Regions from separate parts of the Arthrobacter monumenti genome, predicted to be linked through region 2. Evidence: riboswitches for the same ligand, from Rfam matches in the RefSeq annotation. Region 2 holds a riboswitch; the other holds the start of a gene.
What was found. Region 2 has a riboswitch for thiamine pyrophosphate ahead of thiD (bifunctional hydroxymethylpyrimidine kinase/phosphomethylpyrimidine kinase). Riboswitches for the same ligand answer to the same signal wherever they lie in the genome.

Region 1: another riboswitch for thiamine pyrophosphate. It lies ahead of ACX80B_RS11890 (FAD-dependent oxidoreductase); the one in region 2 lies ahead of thiD (bifunctional hydroxymethylpyrimidine kinase/phosphomethylpyrimidine kinase).

The regions. Positions count from the first base shown of each region.
Region 1 is NZ_JBTNCY010000007.1:120,997-125,183, forward strand. It holds gene ACX80B_RS11880 (thiazole synthase) at 1-162, opposite strand, end outside; gene thiS (sulfur carrier protein ThiS) at 166-402, opposite strand; gene ACX80B_RS11890 (FAD-dependent oxidoreductase) at 423-1,715, opposite strand; TPP riboswitch at 1,707-1,842, opposite strand; gene thiE (thiamine phosphate synthase) at 1,854-2,537, shown strand; gene ACX80B_RS11900 (ferritin-like fold-containing protein) at 2,560-3,264, opposite strand; gene ACX80B_RS11905 (RNB domain-containing ribonuclease) at 3,351-4,187, shown strand, end outside.
Region 2 is NZ_JBTNCY010000001.1:8,091-12,277, reverse strand. It holds gene ACX80B_RS00065 (Rne/Rng family ribonuclease) at 1-1,342, shown strand, start outside; TPP riboswitch at 1,360-1,456, shown strand; gene thiD (bifunctional hydroxymethylpyrimidine kinase/phosphomethylpyrimidine kinase) at 1,549-3,063, shown strand; gene rplU (50S ribosomal protein L21) at 3,260-3,568, shown strand; gene rpmA (50S ribosomal protein L27) at 3,664-3,936, shown strand; gene obgE (GTPase ObgE) at 4,148-4,187, shown strand, end outside.

The DNA of each region.
Region 1 (4,187 bases), on a different contig from region 2:
CCCGCCAACCTCCGGGCTGTAGCGGCGCATCGCCACTGTCGTCAGTTCCGTGCCGGAAGCTGCGAGCGCGGCGCCCAGCCCATCCAGACTCGGTGCCCCGCCGGTTCCCATGATCAGCCGCGAACCGAGCGCGACGCCGTCAATCATCAGCGGATCGTCCATGTCCTAGCCTCCCTGCACGGCGGTGACTATTTCGACGTCGTCGCCTTCGTTGATCCCGGTGGTTGCCCACTGCTTCCGCGGCACCACCTCGGAATTATGTGCGACGGCGATGCCCAGCCGCCGTCCATCGGCCGGCTGTCCGTCGTGGTTGAGCCGGCGTCCGGTCAGTTGCTCCACCAGCGCGCTCAGCCGGATGGGCTGCTCCGCCGCGTGCGCCTGTCCGTTGAGGGTGATGTTCATCGTTCCTTGTTCGACCGTCGTCATGCTTGGCTCCTTTGCAGGTGGGAAGGGCTGTCGGGAACGGTGCTTCCGCGGTGGAACCGGTCCGGACGGTACGGTTCGATGTCGATATCCGGCACAACGCCGTCGAGCAGGTCGGCGCAGATCGCGGCCGTGACAGGTGCCAGCAACACCCCGTGCCGGAAGAACCCGGTGGCGACGATGAGACCGGGCACGTCGGCGCCGTCCGATTGACGGCATCTGCCCAGCAACGGCGCGTTATCCGGTGTTCCTGGACGTGCACGGCAGACCGCCTCGAGCAACTCCAGCTCCGCCACCGCGGGCACCACCGTTTGGGCGTCGCGCAGCAGTTGATACACGCCGCCCGCCGACAGTGCGCCGGATCCGTCTTCCCGCTGTGTGGCACCGATAACCACCGTCCCGTCGCTTCTCGGGACAACGTACACGGGGACCCCGCGGACAACGGCCCGGACGGTGCGGGTCACGAGCGGCCGAAGCTGGAGCGGAACCCGCAGCCGAAGAATGTCGCCGTAGACGGGCCGCAGTGGCAGCTCCAGCCCATCGGGCAATCCATCGAGTCCGGCAGCGCCAAGGCCGTTGGCGAGCACCACCTCGTCGGCGTAGATGCAACTGTCATCAGCGAGTCGCACACCGGTGACCGGGCCGCCGTCGTCGCCGTCGTCCATCGCGCAAGTGCCTTCTCCGTGGCGGACCGCACCCCTGGTGATTCCGCCGTCGTCCGCATTGCCGTAGAGGAGCCCGACGGCGGCAGTACGGACAATCCCGACCCGCGCCTCGGTCTGAAGTGCGGACTGCAAGGCAGCGGCCAAAGCGCGCGGGTCCACCTGATGGTCATCCGGGATGAGGAAAGCGCCGGTTAGTTGCGGCCCCAGCATCGGCTCCATCCGCCTGGCCTCGCGGGTACTGAGCCCCTGTACCTCCAGCCCCAGTTCGAGCTGCGCCGCACGGAGGTCCGCGAGCGCCTGCCGGTCCGCCACGTCCACTCCCGCCGCCAGAGTCCCGGCGGCCAGATAACCGGTGTCGAGTCCGGACACGTCTTCAACGTCACGCGTGAACTTCCGGTACATCCATGCCGACGCCAGCGTCAGGTTCAGGAGTGATTCTTCCCGGTAGTGCAGTTCGCTGATGGGGGCGAGCATGCCCGCCGCCGCGTAGGTGGCGCCGGATGCCGGATCCGGGTCGATGAGCGTCACCCGGTGTCCCCGGCGTGTCGCCTCCCAGGCGATAGCCAAGCCGATGATGCCGCCGCCGACCACTGCCACGTGCCGGAACGGAGGGCGCATTGCCGTCATTGAAATCCTTCCTACGCCGGGACTAACCGGTTCAGGTTCGTACGGTCGGCGCTGGACGCCCTCTCAGCCTTCTGTCCGTCCTGCAGCATCTGCAGCATTGGCGGAACCGGCTCCCGTGGTTCTATTAGTCTAAAGCGTATGCCTTCCGTTTACGCGCCCACCATTTCCGACGCCGGACTGATCCGGGAAAAGCTCGCCGCTGCACAGTTGTATGTCTGCACCGACGCACGCCGTGAACGGAATGACTTTGCCGGGTTTGTCGACGCCGCCTACACCGGTGGCGTCGACATCATCCAGCTTCGGGACAAGAACATAGAGGCCGCGGAGGAACTCGAGTACTTCGCGGTGCTCCGCGAGGCGGCCCGGCGGCACGGCAAATTGTTCTCGGCCAACGACCGGGTCGACATCACGTCATTGGCCGGCGCTCCGGTGTTCCATGCCGGCCAGGGCGATCTGCCGGTCTCTGCCGCGAGGCAGCTGCTCGGGGACGCCCCCATCATCGGTCTGTCCACCCATAGCGAGCAGCAGGTCAGCGCCGCGATCAGCACCGAGGGGCTGGACTATTTCTGCACTGGACCGGTCTGGGCGACGCCGACAAAGCCCGGTCGTGCCGCCGTCGGGCTGGACCTGGTGCGGTACGCCGCCGACCAGGTTGCCGCCTCGTCCCTGGAGCGCCCGTGGTTCGCCATCGGTGGGATCGACCGGACCAACGTTGGGGAGGTGGTCGACGCCGGCGCCCGCAGGATCGTCGTCGTCCGCGCCGTCGCCGAAGCCGATGACCCGGCTGCCGCCGCACGGGAACTGAAAGACGCCTTGCCGTGAGGACATTCCAGCAGCTCTGAGGTTAGGCAGTCAGACCAAGCAGATTCATCCGCCGCGAATGCGCCCGGGTCAGATTCGAGAACAGTTTGGAAACCCTGTCCGTGCTGGCAGCGTCGGCGTCGTTAGGATCGCCAATCAGCCCTTCCAAAAAAGCCCGTTCAATCCCGAGCCGCTGAGCCTGAGTCAGCGCTTCACCGACGAGCCGCCTGCCCCAAAGCGCCAACCTGGACGGAAGTTTGGGATGCTCTGCCAGCGCCTGCTTCAGCCGGTTCATCAACACCGTTGACTGGTCCTCGGAAACCTGGACTTCCGCAATGACCTTCTGCGTTGCAGGGTCGAGGTGCCGGGACAGCGCCCGGTAAAAATCCGCAGAAATCGCGTCAATGACATAGGCCTTCATGATCGACTCGTACCAGTCGGCCGGCCGGGTACGGTCATGAAACGCGTCAATGGAGACCACAAAGGGGCGCATGGTGTCCTCCACATCGGCCTCCATCGCTTCCAGATGTGCGGCGATCAGTTCGTAATGCAGAAACTCTGAAACAGCCCGCTGCCCGAGCGTCGCCCGATCGGTCAGTGTAGGCGAAAACCGGGCATCCGAGGAGAGCCGCTCAAAAGCAGACAGTTCCCCGTAGGCCATCACTCCGAGCAGCTCCAGCAGGAAACTACGGTAGCGGTCCGGATCGGCCGTTGGGAACTGTTCCGGAACGGCGGGGGTTGGTTGCATGGCTTAAGCGTACCGGGGAGTAGGACACGTAAGTTTTCGGTAAATTCGATGGGCGTTATCGAAAGGCAACGACTAACGTTGATTCCGTGCCTTATTCACATATTGATTTGACCTCGGCCGCCGACAAGACCAGGGGCGCGGCCCAGGACGAACTGGCCCGGTCGCTTGCGGATCTACGGGTCGAACTTGAGCTGCCTGCAGATTTCAGCGATGAGGTGCTAACGCAGGCGAAGGAAGCCGTCAAGGCGCACACCATGCCGGAGCCCGACTACACCGAGCTGCCGTTCGTTACGATCGACCCGCCCGGGTCCACCGACCTGGACCAGGCGGTACTCATCGAGCGGGCCGGGTCCGGCTACAAGGTCTACTACGCCATCGCCGACGTTCCCGCTTTCGTCCGGCCGGGCAGTGCGCTCGACGTCGAAACCCGGCGCCGCGGCCAGACCATCTACGCTCCGGACAGCCGGATTCCGCTGCACCCCGAGGTCATCGGCGAAGACGCGGCGTCCCTGCTGCCCAACCAGATCCGCCCGGCTTACGTCTGGGAATTCGACCTCGACGGCGGGGGCCGGCTGACTGCGACGGCGTTGCAGCGTGCCAGGATCCAGAGCACGGCACAGCTAACCTATGAGGAAGTCCAGAAGGATATCGACGCCGGCACCGCGCCGGAATCGCTCAACCTGCTCAAGGAAGTAGGCATTGCGCGGATCGCCCTCGAGCGCGCACGCGGCGGCGCCAGCCTGGCCTTGCCCGAGCAGGAAGTCGAACACGACGGACACAGGTACCTGATCAATGCGCGTCCTCCGTTCGAGGTGGAGAACTGGAACGCGCAGATTTCGCTGCTGACCGGAATGGCCGCGGCCGGGCTAATGCTTGACGGCAATGTCGGCATCCTGCGCACCATGCCTCCCCCACAGGCTGAT
Region 2 (4,187 bases):
GACCAAGGACGAGGACATTTTCTCGGCCTGGCGCCTCGACGAGCAGATCACGAAGGCGCTGGACCGGAAGGTTTTCCTGCCCTCGGGCGGCTCGCTGGTGATCGACCGGACCGAGGCTATGACCGTCGTCGACGTCAATACGGGGAAGTTCACCGGCAGCGGCGGCAATCTCGAGGAGACCGTCACCAAGAACAATCTGGAGGCCGCCGAAGAGGTGGTCCGCCAGCTGAGGCTGCGCGACATTGGCGGCATCATCGTCATCGACTTCATCGACATGGTGCTGGAGTCCAACCGGGATCTGGTGTTGCGCCGCATGGTCGAGTGCCTCGGCCGGGACCGGACCAAGCACCAGGTGGCCGAAGTAACGTCGCTCGGGCTTGTCCAGATGACGCGCAAGCGGATGGGCACTGGCCTGCTCGAAGTCTTCGGGGAAACCTGCGAACACTGCGCGGGCAGGGGAGTTGTCACGCACGATGAACCGGTCGAGCACCGCAAGCAGCACGCGTTGGGCACGGAACACCACCAGCACCATCTCAGGGCGGAAAAGCAGTCCCGCAGCGAAAAGAAGCGCAGTCGGAAGCAGCGGCAGCAGGATAGTCCTGAACCCGCACCGAAGGCCGTTGAAGAGCAGCCTGACGACGCCGGGAAGCAGGCGAAGGCGGAAGCGGCTCGCGCAGCACTGGCCAATATCGCCGCTGCATCGCATGCGGCACATGCTGACGAGGAACACCGGCCGGAACAATCCACAGCTGATGCCGGTGCGCCCGGCGGTGGTGCAGCAAACGCCGGCACGTCCAGCCGGAAGGACCGCCGCAAAGACAATGCTGCACGGAACGACGGCGGCGCTGACGAGACACGGGGTGCCGCCGGCGGCGATGATGGATCCGGGACGGTCCTCACGATCCATGGCGAGTCTGTTGTAGTGCCGAAATCGGGCGCCTCGGAAGCGGCCGAGGAGCAGGAGAGCAGCCGTTTCACGCTGGAGAGTCTGACCGAAGCGTTCGACAGCCAGCCCGGCGCGCCGGCGCGTGAGCCAGGCCAGGACGGCAAGGACCAGCCTTCCGCGCCGGCACGGCGCCCACGCCGGCACCGCTCGGCACGCAGCGCGCAGGGTGCGGCGAACGCCAACCCGGTCGAGAAGTACGATGACAGCCAATTGGCCCAGGCGACGAAAGCGGTCTGGTCGGGAGCGGCTGCTTCCAGTGACGCAGCCAACCATGTCGGAACGCCGGCCGCAGTACCGGAAACGCAGGACAGCAAGAAGGACGATTCCGAGTCGAAAAAGCCGAAGGCCGCGGAACCAATGATTCTCGGCACCGGCGTCCCCGCGTCGGAACTCTAAAGTGCTGTAGAGTCAGAGCCAGTGACACGGGGTGCTCCAATTGCGGGGCTGAGATCCAGACCCGTTGAACCTGAACTAGTTAGGACTAGCGAAGGGATGTCGCGCTCACCATGCCGGCGGCCGAAGGTCCGGGAGCAAAACCGCTTCCGATAATGCCGGAACGTGCGGCTGCGCCACCTTCGCTGCGACGTCGGCGAATGGAGCGTATGAACAGCATGCCAGGCAACAGCATTCCACGGGTTCTCAGCATTGCCGGGACCGATCCGACCGGTGGTGCCGGTATCCAGGCTGACCTGAAGAGCATCGGCGCCAATGGCGGTTACGGCATGGCCGTCGTGACCGCCCTGGTGGCCCAGAACACCCAGGGCGTACGCTCGGTGCACACGCCTCCGGTCAGTTTCCTGCTGGAACAGCTCAACGTGGTCAGCGACGACGTCGTTATCGATGCCGTCAAAATCGGCATGCTCGGTCGGCAGGACGTAATCGACGTCGTACGGAACTGGCTTATGCGGAACCGGCCGCCCGTCGTCGTGCTTGATCCTGTCATGGTGTCCACCAGCGGCGACCGGTTGCTGGACCGCGCTGCCGAGGAATCCTTGCGCGGGCTTGTCTCCTGCGCCGATTTGGTTACCCCGAACCTGGCCGAATTGGCTGTGCTGCTGGACGAGCCTCCGGTATCCAGTTGGGAGCAGGCGCTCCAGGCCGGTAAACGTCTCTCCGGGCGCCACAATGTCGCGGTGCTGGTCAAGGGAGGCCACCTGGACGACGGATCCTGCCCGGATGCCGTGGTGGACATGTCCTTAGCGGAAGAAGAGCAGGTGCAGGAGGCCAGCGCCATCCGTGTGCACACCCGGAACACGCACGGCACCGGATGCTCCCTCTCGGCGGCCCTGGCAACGGTCCGGACCCGCACTGACAACTGGGCCGCCGCGTTGACGACTGCCAAGGAATGGCTGACGGTCGCTCTGGAACGGGCCGACGACCTCGACGTCGGCCGGGGCAACGGTCCGGTCCATCACTTCCACAGTTACGGCAGCAAAAACCCAGGTGGCTTCAGCAGGCGGCTTTGGGACGATATTGCTCCGCTGCGGGACGAGATCCTCGCACTCGGCTTTATCCAGCAGCTGGCCACTGGAGCACTGAACCCGTCGGAGTTTGGCTACTATCTCGCTCAGGATGCTCTGTACTTGGACGGTTATGCCGAAGTCCTGAAACTCATTGCTGCTATGGCTGAGCCACCGTCGGAGCGGACCTTCTGGCTGGACGCCGCGGATAACTGCATCAATGTCGAAGCCGAACTGCACCGGAACTGGCTGGCCGGAACCGACGCCGGCTCCCAATCCGGCTCAGTCACCGCAGCGTATCTGGAGCACCTCCGCGCGGCTGCGGCAACAGGTTCCTACGCCATCGCAGTCGCTGCCGCGATACCGTGCTTCTGGCTCTACGCCTATGTGGGTGAGACACTGTACGCAGGCTACGTCGACGGGCAGGACGCGGCAGGGCATCCGTACGGAGCATGGCTGGACACCTATGCCGACGAGGAGTTCCGTGCCGCCACCGACCGCGCTGTGCGGATCATGGACTTTGCTGCCACTGCTGTAGATCAGCAAGAGCGCGAGGCCATGGAACAGGCGTTCATCCGCTCGGCTGTATTCGAGCGGGAGTTCTTCGATGCACCCCGTCTCGATGCCGGTGCCGTTACCGCTGAACGGCTGGTGTGACGGCCGCCACGCGCCGACTCGCCGCAGATCCGTCATTTGCGGCTGGCGGTCGATCTAGCGTATTCTTGATCTTCGGTGCAAACGCCGCATGCACGGTTATGTCCTCGGCGTTGCACAGCGTGAGCACTGTATTACGAGCAGGCAGCTCCGCTAGTAGAAACTTCAGTATTAAACGTCGAGAGAAGTGAGTTCCCAAGTGGTGTACGCGATTGTCCGCGCTGGCGGCCGTCAAGAGAAGGTCTCGGTAGGAGACTTTATTACCCTCAACCGCGTCCCCGGAGGAGCCGGCAGCAACATTGAGCTGCCCGCACTGCTTCTGGTCGACGGTGAGAAGATCACCTCCGCACCGAAGGACCTGGCCAAGGTCAAGGTCACAGCGGAGATTCTGGAAGACCTCCGTGGTGAGAAAGTCGTGATCCAGAAATACAAGAACAAGACCGGTTACAAGAAGCGCCAGGGCCACCGCCAGGAACTGACCCGCGTTAAGGTTACCGACATAGCGTAAGTCTTACCTGTTGCCGCAACTTTGGGAGTCCTCCGATTGCGGTAATATCCGGATCCGTTAGCTAGAGATTTTTACCAAGAAGGCAGGCATTTCAGATGGCACATAAGAAGGGTGCGAGTTCCACTCGCAACGGTCGCGACTCCAACGCGCAGTACCTCGGCGTGAAGCGTTTCGGTGGCCAGGTTGTCAAGGCCGGAGAGATCATCGTCCGTCAGCGTGGAACCCACTTCCACCCCGGCGCCGGCGTTGGCCGTGGCGGGGACGATACGTTGTTCGCACTGGATGCAGGCGCCGTCGAATTTGGCACACGCCGCGGCCGCAAGGTTGTCAACATCGTGAGCGCCAACGCTGCTGCAGCTGCAGAGTAGCTGCCCAGCTGCCCCCGGCACGCTTCGGCGCGCCGAGGAACCTGCAGCTGGGAGCTAACAGCCTCAGGTTTCGAATAATGGGGTGAGCCGATCAGGCTCACCCCATTTTCTTTTAACCGCAACATTCCGGTCATTTTGAGCCGTGGTGTCCGCGGGTTCCTGCATCACCAATAGAATCGATGCAGGACATTAGGCAGGAGAAGGAGATATCGTGGCCAGTTTTGTGGACAGGGTGGTATTGCACGTGTCCG